Bacillus pumilus: one gene and its partner. The protein of the gene in region 1 interacts with the protein of each later gene in a pairwise test. Links are inferred from orthologs where the notes say so. Each region holds a gene or a part of one and is shown on either strand. Other genes may lie near its edges. The genes, in order: GPS65_RS14410 and GPS65_RS05300.

Region 1 (3,328 bases):
ATAAAAAAGGTGCCAATCATGGCACCTTTTCGTTCTATCTAAATAATAAATGTTGACTGTGAATACCTGCTTTTTTCAATAGACTAATCAATTGTTCTTGTTCTTCTCGCGAGAGGCCAGAAAAAGCACGCGCAATCCGGAGAGAATGAATCGGGTAAATTTTATCAAGATAACTGCGCCCTTTATCTGTTAAATGGGCATAAACCGACCGTTTATCCTTTGGGTCCTGCTCTCTTTCAATGAAACCATTTCGTTCTAATTTGTCAATTACGTACGTCACATTCCCGCTCACAAGCAGGAGTCTTGAGCCGATTTGCTGAAGTTTTTGAGCACCTCTCGTATACAGCAGTTCAAGAACCGCAAATTCAGTTGGATTAAATCCATGCTCTTTGCTGTCTCTAATACTGTGTTCTGAAACGCTTTTAAATGCTCTTGCAAATACTTTGTAAAGTGTCATTGAACGTTCTACTTCTTCTTCATTAAACGATAGTCTCATCACATATCTACCTCTTATAATATTTTTTTAACTTCAAGGCTTTCTTGCGGTGCAGTTGGAGCCTTTCGTAAAAAATAGAAGTACGTTTTTGAAAACCCTTTCAACCACATAAGTGACTCCATTCGTGTTATGTATAAGATTTCGATATAAACTTTTAAAATCCTTCTTATTTTTCATAACCATCTCGAAAAAAAGGTTTTTTAGCAAACCATCAAGATCCGACATGGTTTAACATAATCTGTAAAGACTCTATGTTTTCTTACACTGCATTCGTCAAATTTCTACAAAATTCAATATTGCTATAATATTAAACAAAAAAAGAATCCCTAATGTGACTTGCGCACATTTCAAGGGATTTTCACAATTCACGCTCTGTTTTGTTGAAAAAGAAGTGATACTCTTTTTTTAAGTCACTAATTGTCATGTTTTTTGCCGTATTTGGACTGTACACGCCCAATGAACAGAGCTGTTTCGTATAATAATGTCTTTCCTTTGCTAAAGCTTCTGTTAAGATACGCCTCACCGATTATCCCCTCCTATCAATATAATATGGACTAGGTGCTTATGAAGACCTTTTATACAAATCGTTTTGTACGGCTCTTAGAAGAGCATGTGCATTCTGACCTGCCGCCTGCATGAATCGCTCCAGTAATTCATCCCTTTTTATATCTAATGCGATGATTTCTTTTGCCATACAGATGATCTGCGTTTGCTCCATCATATGCTCCTCCTCCTATTTCAACTCATCATCATTATATGCATGCGCAACACTCTTTTCACATCTGTTGTCAACTTTCCTTCCATTGTTTTTCATTTCCATGTTTTTGTGTTATATTTTCTAACAAACAATGATTTTTTTCGTTGCTATTCTGTATAATATGAAGAAAAGACTTGCAGGGGTGAGTATATGACGCAGGAAGACGTATCTTATAAAGATAAAAAAGTCATTTCAATCGGGATTGTCAGTGAATTAACAGGGCTATCTGTCAGGCAAATCCGATATTATGAGGAACGCAGACTCATCTACCCCCAGCGCTCAACAAGAGGCACGCGTAAATATTCTTTTTCTGATGTAGAACGATTAATGGATATCGCCAACAAACGAGAAGACGGTGTGCAAACAGCGGAGATTTTGAAAGACATGAAGAAAAAAGAACAGGCCTTAAAAAGCGGACAATATAAGAAAAAGATGCTGGAAGGTCAAATTAACGCACACTTCCGGTACAAAAATCGATAAACAAATAAAATATCGCTGACTCTTTTAGGCTTTGTTTGTAGTTGGTTTTGATCATGGTTTCATAAAAAAGAGACAGCTTTTTTGCTGTCTCCGTTCCATTTACGACTAAGAGCTATTTTCGTTAGAGTATCGCTTTAATAGCTCTTGTACTGGCAAACTATTTGTATTGCTCATGCCAACAAAATATTCTAATTGCCATTTCTGCGTTTCGATAGCTTGTTTGCTAGCAGGCTTATCTGAATTGACCAAAATCACTTTCATGAGTAAAGGTATTGATCACCATTTTTATTTTCCTCATCCTTTTCCCAAAAAGCAACAAACTGTCCTATCTTAGTAGGCGTTATTTTTGCCACTCTAAAACGAATCGGCTTTGAGTTTAGCTGAAACACACCAGCTCCATATTCCGAATTTTGGACTTCTTCTCGGACAGCTTTCAAAGACATACGATTAGGTTCATAAAACATTTTATTTACATACGTTAACGCGTTATAAAATTCATTCACTGCTTTATCCCCTTATTTATTGCTCATTTCCACACTCTATCACATAGCGTTTAAGTATATGGTTAAGTGCAGCGATCTAGCGTTCATCCATTCGTTCAGGAAGCGAAACAGTTCGTTCATTGACCACATTCCCCGTGTTTAGCGTCGTTTTTGGTTCAATTAAGAGCAAATGAACTTCTTCTTCAGCAACTGGCTGATGTTCAATTCCTTTTGGAATCACAAGAAATTCTCCTTCATGAAGCGCTATTTCTCTATCCCTAAAACGGATGACTAGATTGCCTTTCCATACAAAGAACATTTCATCCTCATCATCATGGTGATGCCAAATGAATTCACCCTTAATTTTTACCATTTTCATGTATGAGTCATTCAATTCTCCACTTATTCTAGGGTTCCAATAATCATTTATTTGCGAAAATTTCTCTTGGATATTCACCTTTGAAATCAATAGATTCCCTCCTCATTTACTTGGAAACGTCTTTTTTATGTTTTCTAAGCTAAAACTCCCTACCTTATAAATTCTCCTCCTCCTCATCAGACACCAAGGGGCACATGTGCATCAACCTCTTGTATGATTAAGTTTACTTATTCTATTGGATCACGTAAAATCAAAAAATAGGGTATCATTCATCACAATTAGTGATGCAAAAAGGAGCATTATTTTGGATATTACATCTTTGGAAATATTTAAAGCAGTAGCTATTGAACAAAGCATTACAAAAGCTGCTGAGAAATTAAATTATGTGCAGTCCAATGTCTCTGCACGAATCCAGCGTCTTGAACAAGAATTAGGTGTTCCTCTTTTCTATCGATATCACAAAAAGATATCCTTAACGCCAGCAGGACGAGAACTGTTGCCATATGCAAACAAATTACTCTACGATTTTGAAGAAGCGATAGAGGCAGTAAAGCTTTCCTCTTCTCCACGAGGAACTTTGCATATTGGATCTATAGAATTTACTGCTTCGACAAGATTGCCCAGCATTTTCGCGGCATATCATAAGACATTTCCACAAGTAGAATTGAGCATGTATATGGCACCTACTGTAGATCAGGTCGATGCTATTCTCAACTACAAGGTAGACGGTGCAC
Region 2 (3,223 bases), 1.9 Mb from region 1 along the record:
TTCCCTGGTTTATGCATCTCAAGACGATAGATGGAATTAAATGCATCACCAGTTGGCTCTACATCTACCCGATCCAAGACGTAAGGAACGCCTCTTCCTAAACAGGCAGCTATAAAGCTGATGACTTTTGAGATACTTTGCAGGGTAAAGGGAACGTCCCAATCACCATATCGTACAGATGATCCATCTGGGCCTATCACGCTGATACCAAGTTGAGAGGAATTCACTTTTCCGAGTGCTGGAATGTAGCCAGCGTTTTGTCCATTTTTGTAATACGGACGAATTTCTTCTGCCCATTGATCAACAGAAGACTGGCATGCGTGTTGTGTATTATTAGAAATTACTGTTTTCATACGATTCCTCCAATCAAAAATCAAAAAGTACCCTATTGAATTGGCGGATGACAAAAAATGCGATCAAATAGGCACGAAAACATGTTACACATCTTCAAAGAACTTGTCATGCGCTGCTTGTACCACTCCTTTACACCTAAATATATGTTCAAATGAAGGCTTTGGCGGTGAGAAAACAAAAAGGGTTTTTAGTGAAAATTAAGAAAACGCTTACATATAGTTTCACTAAAATTATTTATTCAATTTATCTTGGAAACTACACAATCTGACGAAAATCTACAGAAAAACTTACAAATAAAAATCGATTTGTCGATGATTGTCTAAACAATTCCCATTATTGTAGACAATCACCAACATGCTGAATAGCTGAAAGGTCACCATGCCATCTCGGTGAATAGTCATAAAAAAGGATTTTGGGGAAATAAGCAGCTGTGAAAATTATTTTTTTGTACATTGTGAAGAAAAGAGTCTCCTTGTATACTGTGGCTATGCAAAAAGGGGAAGGGATGTCAGTCATTTGAGTTTAAACCAGCTTGTTAAAAAAGACGCATTCATATTAATTTTCATGGTGGTGATTGTGCCGCTTGCAGGAGAACTGAAGTTTTATCCTGTGAATGAAACGTTCCGGATCAGCTTTGGCGCACCTGCGTTTTTCTTTTGTTTATTACTCTTAAGAAAATCTAGACCGTTCTTGCCCGGATTTTTAACAGGCGCAGCCATTGTGCTTTTTCGAGTAGGTTTAGATTTAATTCAGCATCATGCTGGTTTCGCCGCATCATTTTATCAGCAATTCCCAAGTTTCTTTTTCTATTTTACATATGCATTCCTGTTCTTTGCCGTCCGTACGGGACGTTTTAAACAGCGCTCTATTTTTATTGGCATCATTGGTCTAATAATTGAATTATTGGCTGATTTTGTCGAGCTGTTTGTACAATATTTAGTATTTGATACGACGATGACGTTATCAAAGCTGAGTGATATGTTTCTCATTGCATTTGCTCACAGCTTTGTGGTGATCAGCTTTTTTAATATGATGAAGCTGTATGAGGCACAATCTAGAGAGAAGCAAATCATGAAACAAAATGAGCATATGATGATGGTCATTTCTAATTTATATGAAGAAACGGTTCATTTAAAGAAAACGTTAAAACATACAGAGCATATTACGCAAGAATCATACAGGCTGTATCGTCTCCTTTATGAACACGAAGCAGGTAAGGAAGTGAGTCAAGAACTGTTGAAGCTCGCAGGAGAAATCCATGAAGTGAAAAAGGACAATCAGCGTATTTATGCTGGGCTTTCTAAGCTGATTTCTAAGGAAAATATGCAAGACTATATGAAGGCGGAAGAGCTCGTTCAAATTGTCCTCCGCATTCAAGAAAAGTATGCGCTCTCTCTAGGGAAAAACATCTCCTTTACATCTGATATAAGAGGCATTCATTTGCATGATTACCATGTGTTCATTTTCTTATCGCTCATTAATAATTTAATGGCAAATGCGGTTGAAGCCATAGAGGGTAACGGAATGATCTCACTCGTATTGAAAGGAAGTCATGATAAAATAGAGATTCGGATTGAAGATGATGGCCCGGGGATTCCAGAAAAAATGAGAGACATAGTATTTGATCCAGGCTATACTTCCAAATTTGATGCATATGGAACACCATCAACTGGGATTGGATTATCCTATGTGAAAGAGCTGGTTAAAGAGCTTGGCGGTCAAATTAAAATCGAACAAAGAGAAACTAAAGGAACAGCTTTTCAGCTAATCCTTCCTATACAAAATTTAATACAGAGAGGGTGAGTGTATGCGATTTTTCATTGCAGATGATGATCGTGCAATACGCTCGATTTTAGGCCAAATCATTGAGGATGAAGATTTGGGTGAGGTCGTGGATGAAGCCGATGACGGAGTTGGATTAGAGGCACATTCATTGAACCTAAAAAAAATAGACATCCTTCTGATTGACCTTTTGATGCCTGCTAGAGATGGCATTCAAACCATACGTCATATTCACCCTGAATTCAAAGGCAAAATCATGATGATTTCCCAAGTAGAGGCGAAAGAGATGATGGCAGAAGCCTATGAATTAGGGATTGAATATTATATCCATAAGCCTGTCAATCGCATTGAAATCGTCAGTGTGATTCGAAAAGTCATCGAGCGGATCAAGCTGGAGAAATCGATTTATGATATTCAAGCGTCCCTTCGCCATGTGCTACCGCTAGAGCCTGTTATTTCTCATCATACGACGGGTACTGGTTTGAAGAAAAGGACGATGAAAGAGGCGGGTGAATTTCTTTTATCTGAACTAGGAATTGTTGGAGAGAGTGGATCTAAGGATTTACTAGAGATCCTGATCTACCTACATGAAACACAGTCAGCCAATTCTCATGAGGTCAATTTCCCGCCATTAAAGCAGCTCTTTATCAAAACGGCGGAGAGGAAGCTGGATCATGGGGCAACCGATGTCGAAGTGATGAGAGAAGTGAAAGCGGCAGAGCAGCGGATTAGACGCGCTATTCATCATTCCTTGAATCATTTTGCTTCACTAGGATTAACAGATTTCTCGAATCCTAAGTTTGAGCACTATGCGTCAAAGTTTTTTGACTTTACCGATGTCAGTCAAAGAATGAAAGAAATGCAGAAGACCTCTCCATCCGCAGGATCAACGGGCAGAGTCAATACAAAGAAGTTTGTTCAAATTTTTTATTTTGAAGCAAAGCAGTTATTTGAGGGAATGAGCTGAAGAAAATCTATTGGAATGATTGGAGAAAATAAACAGAAAAAGACCGCTATTTCTATGATCTTTCGTGATGTTTATGTATCTTTATCATTTAACTGATGATTCTGATTTTTCTTTTTTCTT

What was found.
Region 2: the proteins of GPS65_RS14410 (region 1) and GPS65_RS05300 interact in binary tests that used the Bacillus subtilis proteins (3 or more experiments, as listed by UniProt). The link is inferred for Bacillus pumilus from one-to-one orthologs.

Annotation. Positions count from the first base shown.
Region 1 is NZ_CP047089.1:2,931,351-2,934,678, forward strand. Bases 77-3,068 are described here. They hold GPS65_RS14410 (MerR family transcriptional regulator), read left to right. Parts: upstream 77-1,403; coding sequence 1,404-1,733; downstream 1,734-3,068. Other genes in these bases: GPS65_RS14400 (MarR family winged helix-turn-helix transcriptional regulator), read right to left, coding at 77-499; GPS65_RS14405 (hypothetical protein), read right to left, coding at 855-1,019; GPS65_RS19325 (hypothetical protein), read right to left, coding at 1,059-1,214; GPS65_RS14420 (cupin domain-containing protein), read right to left, coding at 2,313-2,684; GPS65_RS14425 (LysR family transcriptional regulator), read left to right, coding at 2,899-3,068. Outside these bases: GPS65_RS14395 (bifunctional diguanylate cyclase/phosphodiesterase), read left to right, coding at 1-4; more of GPS65_RS14400, read right to left, coding at 35-76; more of GPS65_RS14425, read left to right, coding at 3,069-3,328. UniProt on the Bacillus subtilis protein: Transcription regulator that actives the transcription of genes required for nitrogen assimilation such as nrgAB (ammonium transport), nasABCDEF (nitrate/nitrite assimilation), ureABC (urea degradation) and gabP (GABA transport), during nitrogen limitation.
Region 2 is NZ_CP047089.1:1,062,985-1,066,207, forward strand. What follows is about bases 127-3,013. They hold GPS65_RS05300 (ATP-binding protein), read left to right. Parts: upstream 127-870; coding sequence 871-2,157; downstream 2,158-3,013. Other genes in these bases: GPS65_RS05295 (glutaminase), read right to left, coding at 127-353; GPS65_RS05305 (response regulator), read left to right, coding at 2,162-3,013. Also shown: more of GPS65_RS05295, read right to left, coding at 1-126; more of GPS65_RS05305, read left to right, coding at 3,014-3,103. UniProt on the Bacillus subtilis protein: Member of the two-component regulatory system GlnK/GlnL that positively regulates the expression of the glsA-glnT operon in response to glutamine.